Regions from separate parts of the Burkholderia gladioli genome, predicted to be linked through region 1. Evidence: predicted binding sites of a transcription regulator. Region 1 holds the regulator's gene; each other region holds the start of a gene.
What was found. Region 1 encodes HrcA, which represses chaperone genes, less so after heat shock. Its sites were predicted from a motif close to TTAGCACTCNNNNNNNNNGAGTGCTAA; they were not measured.

Region 1 (7,441 bases):
AACTCGCCGAGCAGCTTGTTGCCGGCCGCCATCTCGCGCTCGCCCTGATAGACCTTGATGGTCACCGCGCCCTGATTGTCGTCCGCGGTCGAGTAGACCTGGGCGTGCTTGGTCGGGATCGTGGTGTTCTTGTTGATCATCTTGGTCATCACGCCGCCGAGCGTCTCGATGCCGAGCGACAGCGGGGTCACGTCGAGCAGCAGCACGTCCTTGCGGTCGCCCGACAGCACCTGGCCCTGGATCGCGGCGCCCACGGCGACGGCTTCGTCCGGGTTCACGTCACGGCGCGGTTCCTTGCCGAAGAACTCCTTGACCTTGTCCTGCACCTTCGGCATGCGGGTCTGGCCGCCGACCAGGATCACGTCGTCGATGTCCGAGACCTTCACGCCGGCATCCTTGATGGCGGTGCGGCACGGCTCGATGGTGCGCTCGACCAGGTCCTCGACCAGCGCTTCCAGCTTGGCGCGCGTGATCTTCAGGTTCAAGTGCTTCGGGCCCGAGGCGTCGGCCGTGATGTACGGCAGGTTGATCTCGGTCTGCTGGCTCGAGGACAGCTCGATCTTGGCCTTTTCCGCGGCTTCCTTCAGGCGTTGCAGCGCGAGCACGTCCTTCGACAGGTCGACGCCCTGCTCCTTCTTGAACTCGCCGATGATGTAGTCGATGATGCGCTGGTCGAAGTCCTCGCCGCCGAGGAAGGTGTCGCCGTTGGTCGACAGCACTTCGAACTGCATCTCGCCGTCCACGTCGGCGATCTCGATGATCGACACGTCGAAGGTGCCGCCGCCGAGGTCGTACACGGCGATCTTGCGGTCGCCCTTCTCGGCCTTGTCCAGGCCGAAGGCCAGCGCGGCCGCGGTCGGCTCGTTGATGATGCGCTTGACCTCGAGGCCGGCGATGCGGCCCGCGTCCTTGGTGGCCTGGCGCTGGCTGTCGTTGAAGTAGGCCGGCACCGTGATCACGGCTTCCGTGACCGGCTCGCCGAGGTAGTCCTCGGCGGTCTTCTTCATCTTGCGCAGCACCTCGGCCGACACCTGCGGCGGCGCCAGCTTCTCGTCGTGCGCCTCGACCCAGGCGTCGCCGTTGTCGGCCTTGATGATCTTGTAGGGCATCAGGCCGATGTCCTTCTGCACTTCCTTCTCTTCGAAGCGGCGGCCGATCAGGCGCTTCACCGCGAACAGCGTGTTGCGCGGGTTGGTCACCGACTGGCGCTTGGCCGGCGCGCCGACCAGCACTTCGTTGTCGTCCATGTACGCGATGATCGACGGCGTGGTGCGGGTACCTTCCGAGTTCTCGATGACCTTGACCTGATTGCCTTCCATCACAGCCACGCACGAGTTCGTGGTGCCGAGGTCAATACCGATGATCTTTCCCATTTTTCGTAATCTCCAGAAATGCTGTTTGCTGCGGTTTTCGGGCCGTTTTTGCCCGGTTTGCCGCGCCGAATTCGACTCTGCACACGAAATAGGTGCGACCGCGCCGTTTTCAAGACCCCGAAAGCGATGCGGCCATTCAATTTTTTCAATCGCCGGCGGCGGCCGGCCAGGGAGCGGTAGTCCGATGCCCGCGGGAGCGAATCCCCGGATCGAACCCCGTTATTGACACCCCTGAGTCGATACTTGTCTGATGCTTTCCTGGCGCGGCTCGCGGCGGCCATCATGGACGCGGCCCGCCGGGATGCCGGAGGGCCGTGGACAGGAGGCGGCGGGCGCGGCGCCCGGCCGGCGCCTTACTTCGGCTGCGCGACCGTCACGAGCGCCGGTCGCAGCACGCGGTCGGCGATCGTGTAACCCTTCTGCAGCACGCTGACGACGGTATTCGGCTCCTGCTCGGCCGGCACCATCGAGATCGCCTGGTGCTGATGCGGATCGAATTTCGCGCCGACCGGGTCGATCACGTTGACGCGGCCCTTCTCGAGCGCGCTCTGCAGCTGGCGCAGCGTCAGCTCGACGCCTTCGCGGATCTTGGCGATGTCGTCGGACTTGTCGCCGACGGCGGCTTCCAGGCTGTCGATCACGGGCAGAAGGTGCTCGGCGAAGCCCTCGATGGCGAACTTGTGCGCCTTGGCGACGTCGTCCTGCGCGCGCCGGCGCACGTTCTCGGTCTCGGCCTTCGCCCGCAGGAAGCTCTCCTGCAGCTCGGCGACCTTGGCTTGCGCTTCGGCGAGCGCGGCGTCGGCGGCCGCTGCCTGCGGCGCGTCGCCGGCCGGTGCCTGGGCAGCCATTGCGTCGCGGCCGGTCTCGTCGGCCGGTTGACCAGCCGGATTCTCTTGCGTGTTTTCCATGTCGCTGAAATCGAATTGAATGATGAAAGCCGGATCGACGATACGCGCCGCGTGACGGGCACGGGGCACGCATCGCCGGACAACGGCGACGTAGTTGGGGCCGAAGACAACAACTTCAAGAGGGTCTTTCGGCCAGGGCTGCGGCGTCGAGCCGCGGATCGGCCCGGCATTGGGCTTGGGCGCCGCCCGCTCGGCCAATCGTGGCGGGCTGTCGCGCCGTGGCGCCGAAACTGCCGGTAACAACCGTTACCGCGGTCCCACTGGATCGGCTTCGGGCGCTGCACTACACTGCCATCAGGCTGCCCGAACGCAGGTTAACCCTGAGCTATCGTCAGACTTTCCACTGCCTGACGATCGGCGCGAAACCCGCCCCGGCCGCCGCCCATCGCCCTCGGCTCACGCCGGCCTCGTTCCCCAGGGGAGTACCGTGAAACTGACCTTTGCCATATCGGTGGTCGCGCTGGTACTCGTGGCCGGCACCACCACCATCTGCCTGTCGGGCGCCGTCACCGACCGCACCACCGAATACGGCAGCGCGCGCGCCACCTTCGAGCAGATCTTCAGCGTTCACCCGAAAGTTTGTCGATGATGCGGCGATCGCGCTTGGTCGGCCGGCCATGCAGCTCGGCGGCCGGCTCGCGATAATGCCGCCGCCGCTCGAGTTCGGCAAGCCGTTTCGCCCGCCCTTGCGCGGTTTCCGCATACAGCGTCTGGGCGATGCTGGCTGGCCCGCGCGTGTCGCAGATGCCGAGCACGTCGAGCTCCCAGACCACGGTCTCGATGGTGATTTCCACGCGGTCGCCCACCCGCACGTCCTTCGAGGGCTTGACCGTCGCCCCGCCGATCCGCACCCGCCCCTTCTCGACGGCATCGGCCGCCAGCGAGCGCGTCTTGAAGAAGCGCGCGGCCCACAGCCACTTGTCGATGCGCAGCTTGGCGCCGGGTTCGGTCGAAATCCGGTAATTCATCAGCTTAATCCCGTTTCGTGACGCTCATGCGGCCGTCTCCGCGGGCACGGCCACGCGCACCGGCCAGCCCTGCAGGTTTTCCGCGACGATCTGGCCCAGCGCCGAAATCCAGGCAGGCGAGGCGTTCAGGCAGGGAATCCGGTGGAAGCTCCCGCCGCCGCCGTGCAGGAACTCGTCGCGCACCTCCATGCCGATCTCCTCGATGGTTTCCAGGCAATCCGAGGTGAAGCCGGGGCAGAACACGTCGGCTCGCTTCACCCCGGCCGCGCCCAGCTCGCGCAGGGTGGGCGCGGTATAGGGCTGCAGCCACTCGGCCTTGCCGAAGCGCGACTGGAAGGTCACCCGGCATTCGAGCGGCCCCAGCCCCAGCTCGGCCATCAACAGCGCGGCGGTTTGCTGGCACTGGTCGTGGTAGGGATCGCCCAGGTCGAGCGTGCGCTTGGGCACGCCGTGGAAGCTCAGCACCAGCTTGTCGCCGGCCGCGAAATCGGGGCTGCCGTGCTCGGCCCAGTAGTGCCGCACCTGCTCGGCCAGCGCGTGGATATAGGCCGGGTGGTCGGCGTAGTGCCGCACCGTGCGGATCTCGGGCTGGTTGCGCATGCGGGCCAGCGCGGCGAAGGCCGCGTCGAAGGCGGTGGCCGTGGTCGAGGCCGAGTATTGCGGATAGAGCGGCATCAGCAGCACGCGCTCGACGCCCAGACGCTTCAACTGCCCGAGCACGGTGCCGATGTCGGGCGTGCCGTAGCGCATCGCGTAGTCGACCAGCACCTGGTAGCCGTTGGCGGCGAACAGCGGCCGCAGCCCCTCGACCTGGCGCTCGGTGAACACGCGCAGCGGCGAGCCTTCCGGCATCCAGACCGTGGCGTACTTCTTGGCGGAGGCGCGCGAGCGGAACGGCAGGATCAGGCCGCGCAGGATCGGCTGCCAGGCCAGGGCCGGAATTTCGACCACGCGCGGGTCGGACAGGAATTGCGCGAGATAGCGGCGCACCGCGCCCGCGGTCGGCTCGTCGGGCGTGCCGAGATTGATCAGCAGGACCGCCGTGCGATGCGCCGCGGCCTGCTGCGAAGGGGGTTCGAGATCAAAACGCATGAACGGGGATGTGCATGGGCACCGGATCGAACGGCCCCCATTATAACGAGGGCACTCGCCGCGGCACCGCAGCCGGCAGAATGCCCGCCGCGCCGATGAGGACAATAGCCGGGCTCGATCGGCCCGGCCGGCGGCCACCGACCTACTGGTTGCCGCTCAAGGTCAGCGACAGCAGGCGCGCGGTGATGTCGACGATCGGGATCACCCGGTTGTAGGCCATCCGGGTCGGCCCGATCACGCCGAGCGTGCCGACGATCTGGCCGTTCACCTCGTAGGGCGCGGTCACCACGCTCATTTCGTCGATCGGCACCAGGGTCGACTCCCCGCCGATGAAGATCTGCACGCCCTGGGCATGGCTGGACACGTCGAGCAGCTGCAGCAGGCTGGTCTTCTGGTCGAACACGTCGAACAGCTTGCGCAGCCGCGCCATGTCGGAGGACAGGTCGGCCACCTCCAGCAGCTTGCGCTCGCCGGAGATCAGCACCGTGTCCTCGTCGTCGGACGTCTCGGTGCTGGCCGTGACGGCCGCGTGCATCAGCGCCGTCATGTCGTCGCGCAGGGTGTCGATCTCCTCGCGCAGCCGGCGCCGCACCTCGTCGAAGGACAGCCCCGCGAAGTTCGCGTTGATGTAGTTCGAGGCCTCGGTCAGCTGGGACGGGGAGTAGTCGCGCTGGGTCGCCATCATGCGGTTCTGCACGTCGCCCTCGGGGGTGACGATGATCAGCAGGATCCGCTTGTCGGACAGCCGCATGAACTCGACCTGCTTGAACACATGGCTGCGGCGCGGCGTGAGCACCACGCCGGCGAACTGGGACAGGTTGGACAGCACGCTGGCGGCCGCGGCCACCACCTTCTGCTGCGGCTCGCCGGCCTGCAGGGTGGTCTGCACCAGGCGCGTGACGGCCGCGTCGTCGATCGGCGACTCCACCGTCAGCATGGTGTCGACGAACAGGCGGTAGCCGCGCGGGGTGGGAATCCGCCCCGCCGAGGTATGCGGGCTCGACACCAGGCCGAGCTCCTCGAGGTCCGACATCACGTTGCGAATGGTGGCCGGGCTCAGTTCGAGGCCGGAATACCGCGACAGCGTGCGCGAGCCGACCGGCTGACCGTCGGCGATATACCGTTCGATCAGGGTCTTGAGGAGGGTTCGGGCGCGGGGATCTAACATGGTCGAAAATTCTAGCCTAAGCGGGCGGCGCCCGCGAGCGTTCCGGCACCAGGCCATGCCTGGCCTCCCGGACGGTTCCTTTTCGTCATCCAGCTATGGTGTAATGCCGCCATGACTACCGGCAACCAGTTCCAGACCGTCGCGCTCGTCGGGCGCAGCAATACGCCCGGCATCGCCGAACCGCTCGCCGCGCTCGCCGCCGCCATCGCGCAACGCGGGCTCGAGGTCGTGTTCGAGGCCGCCACGGCGACAGAATACGGCATCACCGGCCATCCGGCGCTGACCCCCACCGAAATCGGCGCGCGCGCCGACGTCGCGATCGTGCTCGGCGGCGACGGCACGATGCTCGGCATCGGCCGCCAGCTCGCCCCCTACAAGACCCCGCTGATCGGCATCAACCACGGCCGGCTCGGCTTCATCACCGACATTTCCGCCTCGGAGATGCTCGAGCTGGTGCCGCTGATGCTGGCCGGCAGCTTCGAGCGCGAGGAGCGCACCCTGCTGGAGGCGCGCATCGTGCGCAACGGCGAGCCGATCTATCACGCGCTGGCCTTCAACGACGTGGTGGTGAACCGCAGCGGCTTCTCCGGGATGGCCGAGCTGCGCGTCCTGGTGGACGGCCGCTTCATGTACAACCAGCGCTCGGACGGCCTGATCGTCGCCACCCCGACCGGCTCGACGGCCTATGCGCTGTCCTCGGCCGGCCCGATCCTGCATCCGCAGCTGCAGGGCATCGTGCTGGTGCCGATCGCCCCGCACGCGCTGTCGAACCGGCCGATCGTGCTGCCCGACGACGTCAAGGTCGGGATCCAGATCATCGGCGGGCGCGACGTCAACGTGAATTTCGACATGCAGTCGTTTACCGCGCTGCAACTGAACGACACCATCGAGGTGCGCCGCTCGCGCCACACCGTGCCGTTCCTGCACCCGGTCGGCTACAGCTACTACACCACGCTGCGCAAGAAGCTGCACTGGAACGAGCATCCGTCGCATGACGACGATCCCGAATCCTGACGCGGCGGCGCCCTCCATCATGCTTCGCCATCTCTCGATACGCGACTTCGTCATCGTCGCCGCGCTCGACATCGAATTCGACAGCGGCTTCACCGTGTTCTCCGGCGAGACCGGCGCCGGCAAATCGATCCTGATCGACGCCCTGGCGCTGGCGCTCGGCGAGCGCGGCGACGCCAGCGTGGTGCGCACCGGCTGCCAGCGCGCCGACCTGTCCGCCGAATTCACGCCGCACGACCGCGTCGCGCAATGGCTCGACGCGCATGCCTTCGAGGCCGAGGACAGCGTCATGCTGCGCCGCGTGATCGACGCCAACGGCCGCTCGCGCGCCTTCATCAACGGCACCAGCGCGACGCTCTCGCAACTGCGCGAGCTCGGCGAGATGCTGGTCGACGTGCATGGCCAGCATGCCCACCAGTTGCTGATGCGGCCCGACGCGCAGCGCGAGCTGTTCGACACGCATGCCGGCCTGAGCGCCGACGCGGCCGTAGTGGCGCGCGGCTGGCGCGCCTGGCGCGACGCGCTGCACCATATCGAGGTGGCCCAGACGCACGAGCGCGAGCTGCAGCTCGAACGCGAGAAGCTGGCCTGGCAACTGGCCGAGCTCGACAAGCTGGCGCCGCAGCCCGGCGAATGGGACGAGGTGAACGCCGAGCACCAGCGCCTGACGCATTCGGCGAGCCTGATCGACGGCGTGCAGGGCACCCTGCTGGCGATCTCCGAATCGGACGAGGCGATGCTGAGCCAGCTGGGCGCGATCATCTCGAAGGTCCGCCAGTTGGCCGCGATCGATTCGACGCTCAACGACGTGCTGGCCTCGCTCGATCCGGCCGAGATCCAGCTGCGCGAAGCCTCCTATTCGCTGTCGCATTACGCGCAGCGGCTCGAACTCGATCCCGAGCGGCTGGCCCAGGTGGAGGC
Region 2 (7,441 bases), 1.1 Mb from region 1:
CGAGGAACATGAAGCCGAGCAGCACCATCAGGCGGAACGAGAAGAACACCGGCGCCACCGGCGGGATGGTCTTCTTCGCGGCTTGCTCGATTTGCTGCGGCGTGGCGTCGGTGACGTTCGCGGTGAACTGCTTGAGCATCAGCCCGTAGCCGAGATAGGTCTTGTGCGCGTCGAAGCTGGCCTGGGTGGCCGCGCTGGTATCGCCGGCCTTGAGCTTCTCGAGTGCCGCGTAGGCGATCATGCCGCTGCGGATGTGGTCCTCGCTGCGCTTGATCAGCTCGTTGAGGCCGACCACCGGCTCGTCGATCGAGCGGGTGGCGATCAGGCCCAGCGCATAGGGAATGCGGATCGCGTAGTCGGTGCGCTGCTCGGCCTGGTTCGGGATCCCGAAGATCGTGAAGGCGGCCGGCGCCGGCGTGGTTTCCCATTCCGATTCGATCGCGGCCAGCTTGACCTGCTGCACTTCGCCGGTGGTGTAGCCCGATTCGTCGCCGAGCACGATCACGCACAGCGTCGAGGCCAGGCCGAAGCCGGCCGCCACCGCGAACGAGCGCAGCGCGAAGGCGGTGTCGCGGCGGCGCAGCAGGTACCAGGAGGAGATGCCCAGCACGAACATCGAGGCCGTCACGTAGCCGGCCGACACGGTATGCACGAACTTGACCTGCGCGACCGGGTTGAACAGCACGTCGAACAGGCTCGACAGTTCCATGCGCATGGTCTGGTAGTTGAACTCGGCGCCCACCGGGTTGTTCATCCAGCCGTTGGCCACCAGGATCCAGAGCGCCGAGAGATTCGAACCGAGTGCCACCAGGAAGGTGACGATCAGGTGCTTGACGCGCGAGAGCTTGTTCCAGCCGAAGAAGAACAGGCCGACGAAGGTCGATTCGAGGAAGAAGGCCATCAGCCCTTCCACCGCGAGGGGCACGCCGAAGATGTCGCCGACGTAGTGCGAGTAGTAGGACCAGTTGGTGCCGAACTGGAATTCGAGCGTGATGCCGGTGGTCACGCCCATCGCGAAGTTGATGCCGAACAGCTTGCCCCAGAACTGGGTCATGTCCTTGTAGACCTGCTTGCCCGTCATCACGTAGACGGTTTCCATGATCACGAGCAGCCAGGACAGGCCGAGCGTGAGCGGGACGAACAGGAAGTGGTAGAGCGCGGTGATGCCGAACTGCAGACGCGACAGGTCGACGACTTCGCTACTGATCATGGTGGGCTCCCTTGGAGGAATCGGGGGCCGTCGGCCCGAGCAGGCGGGCGGCGACGACGGCGGGCGGCAACTGCATGTGCTCGGCCTGCGGGTGATTGAAGAACGCGTACTTGAGGGCCATCAGCAGCACCAGCTTGACGGCCAGCACGACCGACAGGTCGCGCACCAGGGTGGGCCCCCGGGCCCAGGCGATGACGCGTGCACGCAGCGTGGGCCTGGCGTCCTGCGAGGCGGATTTGCGGGTGAGGATCAGCGGCATGATCTGGTGGACGGCGCCCTGAAGTCGTTGGTTTTGAGACGATCGTGGCGCTGGCCGGCGCCGTGGGGAGAACACCAAAATTCTAAAATTGTGCGGTGCGATATTTGCGAATTCATCTGCGGCGGACGGTCGCGAAATGGCCTGCCGCATTTGATGTGTCGCAAGTCTTGATCGAATCGTGTCCGGCTTTGAGAAACAGTAGGGTCGATTGCCGAATATCCCAATTTATAGGTCGAAATCCGGCCCTTGTCAGGTAGATGGCGTTTCGCGCCGAAGCGATCAGGATTGCTGATCGAAAGCGAGGCGCAAAAGGAAAAGGCCCGCTGTCGTGAGACAGCGGGCCTTGGGGGAACTGCGTGGCAGGGCGGCGATCAGCCGGCCGCTCGCGTCATGCGTAGGCGGCGAGCGCGGCGCGCATCTTCTTCATCGCGCTGGCCTCGATCTGGCGGATCCGCTCGGCCGACACGCCGAATTCGGCGGCCAGGTCGTGCAGCGTCGAGCCGCCCGAGCCGTCGTCGTCGACATTGAGCCAGCGCGCCTCGATGATACGGCGGCTGCGCGCGTCGAGCGACTCCAGCGCTTCCGAGATGCCGTCCGTCTGCAGGCGGTCGCGCTGGCGCGAGGCGATCACGGCGGTCGGCTCGTTGTGCGAGTCGGCCAGGTAGGCGATCGGCGCGAAGGATTCCTCGCCGTCGTCGACCTGCCCCTCGAGCGCGATATCGCCGCCCGACAGACGCGTTTCCATCTCGGCGACATCCTCGCGCTTGACGTTCAACTCCTGGGCGAGGCCGTCGATTTCCTCCGGCGTCATCGCCTGCATGCCTTTCTTGTGGCTGCGCAGGTTGAAGAACAGCTTGCGCTGCGCCTTGGTGGTCGCGACCTTCACCATGCGCCAGTTGCGCAGGATGTATTCGTGGATCTCGGCCTTGATCCAGTGGATCGCATACGAGACCAGGCGCACGTTCTGGTTCGGATCGAAGCGCTTGACGGCCTTCATCAGGCCGATATTGCCTTCCTGGATCAGGTCGCCGTGCGGCAGCCCGTAGCCGAGGTAGTTGCGCGCGATCGACACCACCAGGCGAAGGTGCGACAGCACCAGGCGGCGGGCCGATTCGAGATTGTTCTGGTCGCGGAATTCGGTCGCGTACTGGCGCTCTTCCTCGAGCGTCAGCATCGGGATCCGGTTCACCGACTGGATATAGGCGTCGATATTGCCCAGCTGGCCGGGCAGCATCGATTGGGACGCGAGCGCCAGCGAGCCTGCCGACGAGGCCTTCGCAGGCACCGGGCCAAGCGTATTCGGAAGGGTCAGAGCATTGCTCACTTACGTAAACTCCTTTGGAATCAGGGACAAGCCCCGTTACAAGGCGATTCCACGAGCTATCTTAGCACTCTCGCCAAGTGAGTGCTAAAGACTTAGAGGGGGCAGGGCCATTCGAGTTCCCGCAGCTCTATCGAAGTTCTCATGTCGATAGATACTACTCGTTTCTACCTGGGCGCAGCGGATCGTGATCAATTCAATTTGACGTTTTTCCAATCACTTTCCGGCACAGGATTTCGATTCTTGTCGATTGCGAAGCAAACCATTTCGCGAGACGATGCCGATCAGAAATGTCCTTTACCATAAGATGCTGTTCGATTTGAGCCGGACGCGAGACCCGCGCCGGCGCTCCATTCAACCCCGGAATCTGGAGTGAAGGATGCAGAACAAGAAAAGTCTCAGGGCGGGACGGTGGCTGGCCGGCACGGTGCTGGCCGCCACCCTGGCGGGCGGCTCGAACGCCGCGTTCGCCGACCGCTGGGGGGTACAGCTCGCGGGCGGCATCGCCGACCACGACATGAAGAAGGTCGATCTCGGCGTGGTCTGGGATCCGGGCTGGTCCTGGTGGCAGATGGGCGACTGGCATTTCACCTTCGTGATGGAAGGCCACGCCTCGTACTGGCATTACGGCGGCGATCACGCCGTCAATGCCAACATCGGCGAATTCGGGGTCACGCCGGTGTTCCGCTTCATCAAGCGCAGCGGCGCGATCCGGCCGTTCTTCGAGGCCGGCGTGGGCCTGCGCCTGCTGACCCACCCGACCATCGCGACCAACTACACGATGTCGACGGCGTTCCAGTTCGCCGACATGGTCGGCGTCGGCGCGCAGTTCGGCGGCCACCAGCAGTACCAGGCCGGCTTTCGCTTCCAGCACGAGTCGAACGCCAGTATCAAAGATCCGAATCCTGGTATAAATTTCAGCCAAATCTACGTGCAGTACAACTTCTGAACGGCACGCGCCCGGCGCGCGGAGTCTGGGAGTGCGGCGATGATGGCGAAAGTGATCGAGGCGATCCGTGCACTGGAGCGCGACCGGTTCCGCGCGATGGTCGATGGCGATGGCGAGGCGCTCGACGCCTTGCTCTCGGAACACGTCTACTACGTGCATACCAATGGCAAGCGCGAGTCGAAACAGCAGTTCATCGACGCGATCACCGCCGGCCGGCGCCGTTATCGTCAGATCGAAGTGCAGTCGCAGGACGTGATGCCGGTCGGTGGCGAGGCGTTTGTCGTCACCGGCCGCGTGATCGTCGAGCTCGAGGCGAACAACGGCGGCATCGTCTTCCCGATCGCCTATACCGCGCTACAGGCCCAGGAAAGCGGGCAGTGGCGCTTGCTGGCCTGGCATGCCACGCGCTGCGCGACCGAAGCCTGAAGCCCCGCGGTGGCGGGACGCTGGTGAATGCGGTTGGCATTCGTCGGCATTCGAAGCGGCCTGCTGGGCCGCTTTTTCATTGCGCGGCGCCGAGGATCGCTCGACGTCGCGCCGGTCGCGCAAGGCGTGCCGGCCGGGCCATGGTTGATGAGGCTTGATCGGGTTCAGGCCGCCGCGCGGCGGTCCGAGCAATGCCAGTCCGAGCGGTTGATCGAGCTGGCGAGCGCATCGATGGCGGCCACCACGGCTTCCTCGTGCGCGCCGACGCCGTAACGCATCGGCGCGTCGCCCATCCTGGCGCCGACGAATACGGCCACGCGGCCGTCGACGGTGCGCGCCGACTCGACCGAGACGATCTCGATCGTGGTGCCTGCCGCGTTCGCGAATGCCGCGGCGGCATGCGCGACCACCGCTTCCTCGCCGGCGTCACCGGGAATCGCGGCACCCGCGGCAATCTCGTGGCGCTGCCAGCTCATGGTGCCGCCGTTGCGCGCGGCCGGCCCGGTGGTCTCGAAATACTCGCGACGGAACAGCGAGCAGATCGCGTCGCCCGTCACCTCCTCGCCCGAGCGATCGGCCACCGTCTGCACCGCGTGGCTGAACTCGATCTGCACGCGGCGCGGCGGCGTGAAGCCCATGCCGCGCTCGAGCAGATAGGTCGCCCCGCCCTTGCCCGACTGGCTGTTGACGCGGATCACGGCGTCGTAGCTGCGGCCGAGGTCGGCCGGGTCGATCGGCAGGTAGGGCACTTCCCAGATCGCGTCGGGACGCTGCTGGGCGAGACCCTTGCGGATCGCATCCTGGTGCGAGCCCGAGAAGGCCGTGAACACCAGGTCGCCCGCATAGGGATGGCGCGGATGCACCGGCAACTGGTTGCAGCGCTCGACCACGCGGCGCACCGCGTCGATGTCGGAGAAGTCGAGGCCCGGGTCGATGCCCTGCGTGTAGAGGTTGAGCGCGAGCGTGACGAGATCGACGTTGCCGGTGCGCTCGCCGTTGCCGAACAGGCAGCCTTCGATGCGATCGGCGCCGGCCAGCAGGGCGAGCTCGGCGGCGGCCACGGCGGTGCCGCGGTCGTTGTGCGGATGCACCGACAGGACGATGCTGTCGCGGTAGCCGAGGTTGCGGTCCATCCATTCGATCTGGTCGGCGAACACGTTCGGCGTGGCGGCCTCGACGGTGGCCGGCAGGTTCACGATCATCTTGTGATCGCGGGTCGGGCGCCAGGTCTGGGCGACCGCGTCGCACACCTCGCGGGCAAAGGCCAGCTCGGTCATGCTGAAGGTCTCGGGCGAGTACTGGTAGGTCCAGTGCGTGCCGGGGCGCGCCTGCGCCTGCTCCTTGATCATGCGCGTGCCGTCCACCGCGAGCGCCTTGACCTGCTCTTTCGAGAGCCCGAACACGATCTTGCGGAACGACGGGCTGATCGCGTTGTAGAGATGGACGATCGCGCGCGAGGCGCCGTCGAGCGCTTCGAAGGTGCGGGCGATCAGGTCCTCGCGCGACTGCACCAGCACCTCGATGGTCACGTCGTCGGGAATCCGCTTCTCGTCGATCAGCTTGCGCACGAAGTCGAAGTCGGTCTGCGAGGCCGAGGGAAAACCGACTTCGATTTCCTTGAAACCGATCGCGACCAGCATCTCGAAGAACTCGAGCTTCTGCTCGATGCTCATCGGCTCGATCAAGGACTGGTTGCCGTCGCGCAGATCGGTGCTCATCCAGATCGGCGCCTGCTCGATGCTGCGGGTCGGCCACTTGCGGCCGGTGAGTCGGACGGGTTCGAAGGGGCGGTACTTGTCGGCGGGGTTGCGCTTCATCTTGGCCTCGAGGCGATTCAGTCGCGAGCGAAGACGGGCGGCAACGGATCAGGTGGCGCTGCCTGCGCACGGCCGCGCGAGTTCGCGTGACCGATGCGGCGGATCTTCGCGGTCGCCCGACGGATGGACGGACGACGGCTGACGACTACGGGTTTTAAAAAACGACGAGAAGGAACTGCGAGAACTGCTCAGGGGGGACCGTGCGGGGTGCACGGCGCTACGACAGCTTTACGCTAGTCGTAGCGATAGCGACCGCGCTAGGCGGCCGGAGGTAATTCGGAGGGGGTTCGGAAAGGAACGCATGGCGACAACTTTATGCGATGTCGTTTCGCGTTGTCAATCGGTCGAGTGGCGGCAGCCTGTCGCGATTCGGACAGGTCTTGCCGCGGATCGGACGTGAAGAGATAGGACGATACGATCGAGACCCGAATAGGTGGTCCGGCAGGCGATGCCTGGGGAGGCACCGGCTGCCGGAGCCCGAGTTTCGACGGTAGCCCGGTTCAGCCCTCGATGCGCGCCACGCGCAGGATCGTCTCGACCTGCCGCGCCAGCGCCTCGGGCACGGCCACCTCGCCGGCCAGCGCCGCGCGGGTCCAGGCGGCCGTGGTGGCCGCGTCCCTCGACTCGGGCAGCTCCACCGGCGGCGCGTCGGGCGAGGACCGCTCCGGCGCGACCAGCGTCTCGCAGAGCCCGTCGTGCAGCCAGTCGACCTGCACCTGCCGGCGCGTGTCGGCCACGGCTTCGCCCTCGGTGCCGCGCGCGAGCAGCGCGCCGCCCGCGGCCGCCTCGGGATGTTCGCGGAACAACTGAGCGAGACTGTCGCGGTAGGGTGGATGCGTGTAGTTGACGAGCCGCAGCCCGAGCGGCGCGAACGGCTGCAGCAGCTTGACCAGCGTATGCGTGGAGTTGCGCACGCCGAGCACGCGGCGCAGCGCGAGCAGCCGCGCGAGCTTCGGCGCCAGCGCCTCGAGCGGCATGAAGGCGACCCGGCGCGCGGCCAGGTCGCGCTCGGCATCGGCATGCGAGGCCGCAGCCGGCATCGCCAGTTCGGCGAAGATCTCGGCGCTGGTCACGCGACCCGGATCGACGCTGACGCCATGCACCAGCACCGGCACGCCCTCGCGAGCCAGCAGCAGGGCCAGCAGCGGCACCAGGTTGGGCTGCTTGCGCGCGCCGTTGTAGCTCGGGATCGACACCGGCCGATAGGCGCCGCGCTCGCTCGCGAGCGGCGCGAAAGAGGCTTGTGCCGCCGCCAGCATCGCGGCCAGCTCCTCGGCCGTCTCGCCCTTGAGCCGGTAGGCGATCAGCACCGCGCCCAGCTCGACGTCCGAGACGCGGCCGTCGAGCATGGCCTGGTAGAGCGCGAAGGTGTCCTCGGGCGACAGCGCGCGGGCGCCATGCGGGCCGCGGCCGATCTCCTTGATGAAGCGGGCGCAGGCAAACGGTTCGAGCGGGGCGG
Region 3 (7,441 bases), on a different replicon from region 1:
TGGGCCTCAACCTGCTGCTGCTCGGCATCTTCAAGTACGCCAATTTCGCGGTCGACAACCTCAACGCGCTGCTGGTGCCGGCGGGCCTGTCGGCCATCTCGATCAAGGCCGTCGCGCTGCCGATCGGCATCTCGTTCTACACCTTCCACGCGATCTCCTACCTGGTCGACATCTACCGGCGCAATGCCACGCCGAATCGCAATATCGTCGACTACAGCCTCTACATCATGTTGTTCCCGCAACTGGTGGCCGGCCCGATCATCCGCTACAAGGACATCCACACGCAGCTGGCGCGCCGCGACAGCACGCTCGACGACATCACCGCCGGCATCCTGCGCTTCACCATGGGGCTGGCCAAGAAGGTGCTGATCGCCAACCAGCTCGGCCTGATCGCCGATACCGGCTTCAACGCGCCGGCCGACCAGCTCGGCGCGGCCGCGGCCTGGTTCTGCCTGCTGTGCTACACGCTGCAGATCTACTTCGACTTCTCCGGCTACAGCGACATGGCGATCGGCCTGGGCCGCCTGTTCGGCTTCCGCTTCCCGGAGAACTTCAACTATCCCTACAGCGCGCGCTCGATCCAGGATTTCTGGCGGCGCTGGCATATCTCGCTGTCGACCTGGTTCCGCGACTACGTCTACATCCCGCTCGGCGGCAACCGCCGCGGCGAGGGCCGCACGCTGCTGAACCTGTGGATCGTGTTCCTGCTGACGGGGATCTGGCACGGCGCGAGCTGGAATTTCGTGGTGTGGGGCGCGCTGCACGGCTTCTTCCTGATGCTGGAGCGCTTCGGGCGCAACGCCGGGCTGCCGGTGCCCAGGCCGCTCGCCCAGCTCTACGCGATGCTGGTGGTGATGCTCGCCTGGGTATTCTTCCGCACCGAATCCCTGCCCCAGGCGAGGCATTACCTGCTGGCGCTGCTCGGCCACTGGCCCGCCGCGCAGCAGAGCGTGACGCTGGCATCGCTGTGGTCGACGCAGACGCTGGTGCTGCTGGTGGTGGCGGTGCTGCTCGCGCTCGGCGCGTATCCGCTCCTGCAGCGCCGTCTCCAGCCGATGTGGGCGCGCCTCGCCGCGCTGTCGCTCGACGGCTGGCTGCGCGCCGCGCTGGTCGCGCCCGCGCTGATCCTGAGCGCCATGTCGATCGCGCTCGGCCAATACAACCCCTTCATCTATTTCCGCTTCTGACGGCATGAGCACGCAGCACTCCGATCCCCAGGCCGCCTCCAACCGCCCCGGCAGCTCGCTGGCCCGCGGCTTGAACCGCGCGGCCGTGGCCATCGTCTTCTTCGCCATCCTGGCGCTGCCGATCCTGTGGTTCGGGCGCCCCGGCTTCGTGCCGGCCGCGCAGGAAAACCGCCGGCTGGAACCCTTCCCGTCCTATTCGCTGTTCTGGTTCCAGAACTTCGAGCGCTGGTTCAGCGACCGCTACGGCATGCGCGACGCGCTGCTGCATTACGGATCGCGCCTGCAGATGGCGCGCACCGGCACGCCCAGCAACCCGAACGTCGTGATCGGCCGCGACGGCTGGCTGTTCTACGACGAGTACTACACGCCGGGCCAGCCGCACTTCGCCTCGCTGTACGGCAAGGCGCCCTTCTCCGCCTCCGACCTGCGAACGATCAGCGGCAACCTGGATGCCGTGCGCGCGCATCTCGCCGCCTGCGGCATCGGCTTCTACGTGGTGCTGGCGCCCGACAAGCAGAGCGTCTATGCCGACAAGCTGCAATCGCCGCCGCCGGCCGGCACGGTCACCCAGGCCGACCAGTTCGCCACCGAGCTTGGCCGGGCGGCGCCGAAGCTGGCCTTCATCGACCTGCGCGCGCCGCTCGAAGCCGCCCGCTCGTCCGAGCAATACGACCTGTACAAGCGCACCGACAGCCACTGGAACACCCTGGGCGCCTTCATCGGCTACCAGGCCATCGCCTCGCGCCTGGTGCGCGACGGCGTGCTGGCCGCTGCACCGCGCGCCGAGCGCCAGGCCTACGCGATCAGTCGGACCCGCTTCGAGGGCGGCGACATCGCGGTGAACCTGCTCGACCTGCCGGGCTACTTCCTCGACTACATCGTGTCGCTCACGCCGCGCGTGCCGCGCCGGGCGCATGGCGTGACGGTGCCCGGCTGGCCGACGGACCCGGTCGATGCCCACAACGTCATGGAGAACCCGGGCGCCACGGGCAGCCTGCTGCTGTATCGCGATTCGTTCGCGGGCGAACTGATTCCCTTCCTCGGCGAGGACGTCCATCGGCTGTATACGCAACGCGGAACCCGCGTCGACGGCGCGCTGGTCCGCCGGGCGCAGCCCAGGGCCGTGGTGCTGGAAATCGTCGAACGCAGCCTGCCCCATCTGCTCGACGCGCCCGTCAATCTCGACCAGGCCTGCCGGCCCTGACAAGCCGGCCGCGCCAGATGCTTGAAAAACACAAGGCCCGGCAATCGCCGGGCCTTGTGCCTTGCAAGCCGTTCACCGGGCCGACTGGCGGCCCAGTCGGCGCCCTTGCGCGCCGACTTCCATCAGAAGCCCAGGTCCGGGCCGCCCGGCGCGCCCGCCGGTGCCCCGGCCGCTGCCGGCTTCGGCTGCTCGTGCACGGTGGCGTCGGTGGTCAGCAGCAGGCCCGCCACCGATGCCGCGTTCTGCAGCGCGGTGCGCGTGACCTTGGTCGGATCGAGCACGCCCGATTCCACCAGGTCGCCATATTCGCCGCTCGCCGCGTTGTAGCCGAAATTGCCGCTGCCCTCGGCCACCTTGGCCACCACCACGCTGGCTTCCTCGCCGGCATTGCTCACGATCTGCCGCAGCGGCTCCTCGAGCGCGCGCAGCACGATCTTCACGCCGGCATCCTGGTCCGGGTTCGCGCCGCGCACTTCGCGAATCGCCTGCTTCACGCGGATCAGGGCCACGCCGCCGCCCGGCACGATGCCTTCCTCGACGGCCGCGCGCGTGGCGTGCAGCGCATCGTCGACGCGATCCTTCTTCTCCTTGACCTCGATCTCGGTCGCGCCGCCCACCTTGATCACCGCCACGCCGCCCGCCAGCTTGGCGACCCGCTCCTGCAGCTTCTCGCGGTCGTAGTCGGAGCTCGCATCCTCGATCTGCACGCGGATCTGCTTGACGCGCGCCTCGATCGAGGCCTTGTCGCCGGCGCCGTCGATCACCGTGGTGTTTTCCTTGCCCACCTCGATGCGCTTGGCCTGGCCCAGCTCGGCCAGCGTCGCCTTCTCCAGCGTGAGGCCGGTTTCCTCGGCGATCACCTGGCCGCCCGTCAGGATCGCGATGTCCTCCAGCAGCGCTTTGCGGCGATCGCCGAAGCCGGGCGCCTTGACCGCGACCGTCTTGAGGATGCCGCGGATGTTGTTGACCACCAGGGTGGCCAGCGCCTCGCCCTCGACGTCCTCGGCGATGATCAGCAGCGGCCGGCCGGCCTTGGCCACCTGCTCGAGCACCGGCAGCAGGTCACGGATGTTCGACACCTTCTTGTCGTGCAGCAGCACGTAGGGGCTGTCGAGCACCGCGACCTGGCGATCGGGGTTGTTGACGAAGTACGGCGAGAGATAACCGCGGTCGAATTGCAGGCCCTCCACCACGTCGAGCTCGTCGGCCAGCGACTTGCCGTCCTCGACGGTGATCACGCCTTCCTTGCCGACGCGGTCGATCGCCTCGGCGATGCGCTGGCCGATCGACTCCTCGCCGTTGGCCGAGATCGTCGCGACCTGGGCGATCTCCTTGCTGGTGGTGGTCGGCTTGCTGATCTTCTTCAGCTCCTCGATCGCGGCCACCACGGCCTTGTCGATGCCGCGCTTCAGGTCCAGCGGATTGAGGCCCGCCGCCACGTATTTCTGCCCTTCGCGCACGATCGCCTGGGCCAGCACGGTGGCCGTGGTGGTGCCGTCGCCGGCCGTGTCGCTGGTCTTCGAGGCCACTTCCTTGACCAGTTGCGCGCCGATGTTCTGCAGCTTGTCGGCCAGCTCGATCTCCTTGGCGACCGACACGCCGTCCTTGGTCACGATCGGCGCGCCGAAGCTGCGCTCCAGCACCACGTTGCGGCCCTTCGGGCCCAGCGTGACCTTCACCGCGTCGGCCAGGATGTTGACGCCTTCGATCAGCTTCGCGCGGTTGACGTCGCCGAAAACGATATCTTTTGCAGCCATGTTGGACTCTCTCAGGTTCAGACGTTGACGACCGCGACGACATCTTCCTCGCGCAGTACCAGCAGCTCGTTGCTGTCGACCTTGACGGTCTGGCCGGCGTACTTGCCGAACAGCACGCGGTCGCCGACCTTCAGGTCGGGCTCGATCCGCTTGCCGTCGTTGTCGCGCCGGCCCGGGCCGACGGCGATCACTTCGCCCTGGTCGGGCTTCTCGGCCGCGCTGTCGGGCAGCACGATGCCGGAGGCCGTCTTGGTTTCCTGGTCGAGTCGTTTGACGATCACGCGATCGTGCAGCGGACGAAGGCTCATCGGTGCGTTCCTCTGGTGATGGTTGGCGTGGTATCTGGCACTCGCATCGGGCGAGTGCTGACAGAAGCCAGTATAAAAACCGGCCCGGCGCCGATCCAATAACGGATACGCAGAAGGTTATGAGCCGGGGATGGAAAGGATATGGCGGCGCGCGATATCCGGCGAGGCGGGCGCGCCGGCCTCAATCCCTCGCCAGCGTCGAGACCGCCCGGGGCTCGCGAGCCAGTTCGATGAAGGCCCGCACGTAGTCGATGGCGGTGTCCGTCTCGCGCGCGCCCAGGAAGATCTGCTTGGCGATGCCGCGCGCGCCCAGCCGCACGGGCACCACCTCCATCCTGGCCGCGTACTCCTCGACCAGCCAGCGCGGCAAGGCGGCCACGCCGCGGCCGCTGGCCACCATCTGCAGCATGATGTCGGTGGTCTCGATGGCCTTGTGGCGCCGGGGCGTCACGCCGGCCGGCAGCAGGAACTGGTTGTAGATGTCCAGGCGCTCGATGTCCACGGGGTAGCTGATCAGCACTTCCGGGGTCAACTGCTGCGGCTTCACGTAGGTCGCGGAGGCCAGCGCATGGCCCTTGGCCACCACGAGCACCTGCTCGTAGTCGAACACCGGCTCGAACTTCAGCCCCGGCTTGAACAGCGGATCGGGCGTGACCAGCAGGTCGATCTCGTAACCGAACAGCGCGCCGATCCCGCCGAACTGGAATTTCTGCTTCACGTCCACATCCACGTCGGGCCATGCCGCCAGATACGGCGACACCACCTTGAGCAGCCACTGGTAGCAAGGATGGCATTCCATGCCGATGCGCAGCGCGCCGCGCTCGCCCAGCGCGAACTGGCCCAGCCGCTCCTCGGCCAGGTCCAGTTGCGGCAGCACCCGGTTCGCCACCGCCAGCAGGTACTGGCCGGCCTGCGTCAGGCGCAGGCTGCGCCCTTCGCGCAGCCAGATGTCCGTGCCCAGTTGCTGCTCCAGCTTCTTCATGCTGTGGCTCAAGGCCGATTGGGTCAGGTTCAGCACGCCCGCGGCGGCCGTCAAGGACCCTTGCTTCTCGACCTGCTGGACGATGCTCAGATGGATGCGCTCAAGCATATGTATGAACCACTTTCATGGATTCGTGAAATAAAACCATTTTACTTCATTGGTCCCCATCGTTAGCATCGGCTTCCATTGTTCGTATGTATTTTTCGAAGCGGCCTGGCTTCACGGCGCCGCGCACCTTCATCCATCTGAAAACCAACATGACACGTCCACTCCGTGTAGTAGCGGTTTCCGGCGGACTGCAACGCCCGTCCAAGACAGCAGCGCTGGCCACCCACCTGCTGGACCTGATCGCCGATGAAGTGTCGTGCGAGCCGCGCCTGGTCGAGCTGGGACAGCTCGCGCCGCAACTCGCCGGAGCGGTCTGGCGCTCCCAGTTGCCCGACGCGGTGGAGCGGGAACTCGCGGCGGTCGAGCAAGCCGACGTCCTGGTCGTGGCGACCCCCGTCTATCGCGGCGCCTACTCAGGACTGTTCAAGCACTTCTTCGACTTCATTCACCAGGACGCCCTGATCGACAAGCCCGTCCTGCTGGCGGCCACCGGCGGCAGCGAGCGCCACGCCCTGATGATCGACCACCAGTTGCGGCCGCTGTTCAGCTTCTTCCAGGCGCGCACCTTGCCGCTGGGCGTCTACGCGACCGACAAGGATTTCGCCGACTACCGCCTGCAAGACGACGCCCTGATCGAGCGAGCCGGATTGGCGGTGCAACGGGCCTTGCCCCTGGTCGAATTGATCCGCCACGCGAGACCCGCCGCCGAGGAAGTCGTCGCGGCCTGAACCCGCCCAAGAGATTCAGCCTTCCTTTCGACAATCCATTCGCCGGATCATCATGGAAAACAATTTCACATTTGAAATCAAGCGTATTTGTTTCGATGAGAACTATCACCCATCGGACAATACGCGCATCACCACCAATTTCGCCAATCTGGCCCGCGGAACGAGCCGCCAGGAGAACCTGCGCAATACCCTGAAGATGATCGACAGTCGATTCAATGACCTGGCGCATTGGGACAACCCGAAAGGGGATCGCTATTCCGTCGATCTCGAGATCATTTCCGTCGAGATGAAGATCGATGCCGGGCACGGCATCGATGCGTTTCCGCTGATCGAGATCCTGAAGACGAAGATCATCGACAAGAAGAACGGCAAGCGCATCGAGGGGATTGCCGGGAACAATTTCTCGTCCTATGTGCGCGATTACGACTTCAGCGTGCTGCTGCCCGAGCACAACCGCGACAAATCCGAATTCGGCATCCCGGACGATTTCGGCGATCTGCATGGCAAGCTGTTCAAGCACTTCCTGAACTCGAGCGCTTACCGGGAAATCTCCGGCAAGCCGCCGGTGATCTGCATCAGCGCCTCGACCAGCAAGACCTATCACCGAACCGAGAATCAGCACCCGATCCTGGGCGTCGAGTATCGACAAAGCGAACTTTCGTCGACCGACCAGTATTTCGGGAAGATGGGCCTGCAGGTTCGCTATTTCATGCCGCCGAACAGTGTCGCGCCGCTGGCCTTTTATTTTCTCGGCGACCTGCTGGAGGATTACACCAATCTCGAGCTGATCGGCACCATCAGCGCGATGGAAACATTCCAGAAAATCTACCGCCCGGAAATCTACAACGCCAATTCCGCGGCGGGGAAGTGTTATCAGCCCAGCCTGAAGCATCGGGATTATTCACTGACCCGGATTGTCTACGACCGGGAAGAACGTAGCCAATTGGCCGTCAAGCAGGGGAAATTCACGGAAGAACACTTCATCAAGCCGTACAAGCACATTCTCGAGCAATGGGCTTCCAGCTGCGCTCTCTGATCAACCAAGCTTCGCGGAATCATTCGACATGAAAAAACTACTCCCGACTTCCACTGCCGGCAGCCTGCCCAAGCCATCCTGGCTCGCCCAACCTGAAAAGCTCTGGTCGCCCTGGAAACTGCAAGACGAGG

Region 2: rpoH (RNA polymerase sigma factor RpoH) is a predicted target of HrcA. The motif match lies at 2,855-2,881, and genes of this name have one in related genera.
Region 3: groES (co-chaperone GroES) is a predicted target of HrcA. The motif match lies at 4,491-4,517, and genes of this name have one in related genera.

Annotation. Positions count from the first base shown of each region.
Region 1 covers NZ_CP009323.1:2,229,123-2,236,563, reverse strand. Annotated here, with positions in the region: gene dnaK (molecular chaperone DnaK) at 1-1,373, opposite strand, end outside; gene grpE (nucleotide exchange factor GrpE) at 1,727-2,281, opposite strand; gene BM43_RS41775 (hypothetical protein) at 2,709-2,870, shown strand; gene BM43_RS27015 (RNA-binding S4 domain-containing protein) at 2,842-3,249, opposite strand; gene hemH (ferrochelatase) at 3,274-4,341, opposite strand; gene hrcA (heat-inducible transcriptional repressor HrcA) at 4,484-5,509, opposite strand; gene BM43_RS27000 (NAD kinase) at 5,621-6,523, shown strand; gene recN (DNA repair protein RecN) at 6,543-7,441, shown strand, end outside.
Region 2 covers NZ_CP009323.1:1,102,114-1,109,554, reverse strand. Annotated here, with positions in the region: gene BM43_RS21830 (cytochrome ubiquinol oxidase subunit I) at 1-1,210, opposite strand, end outside; gene cydP (cytochrome oxidase putative small subunit CydP) at 1,200-1,469, opposite strand; gene rpoH (RNA polymerase sigma factor RpoH) at 1,858-2,793, opposite strand; gene BM43_RS21815 (acyloxyacyl hydrolase) at 3,170-3,739, shown strand; gene BM43_RS21810 (nuclear transport factor 2 family protein) at 3,779-4,165, shown strand; gene leuA (2-isopropylmalate synthase) at 4,330-5,982, opposite strand; gene ybiB (DNA-binding protein YbiB) at 6,483-7,441, opposite strand, start outside.
Region 3 covers NZ_CP009322.1:1,468,213-1,475,653, forward strand. Annotated here, with positions in the region: gene BM43_RS06975 (MBOAT family O-acyltransferase) at 1-1,187, shown strand, start outside; gene BM43_RS06980 (alginate O-acetyltransferase AlgX-related protein) at 1,192-2,391, shown strand; gene groL (chaperonin GroEL) at 2,514-4,148, opposite strand; gene groES (co-chaperone GroES) at 4,166-4,456, opposite strand; gene BM43_RS06995 (LysR family transcriptional regulator) at 4,638-5,546, opposite strand; gene msuE (FMN reductase) at 5,696-6,274, shown strand; gene BM43_RS07005 (DUF1852 domain-containing protein) at 6,327-7,310, shown strand; gene BM43_RS07010 (methionine synthase) at 7,339-7,441, shown strand, end outside.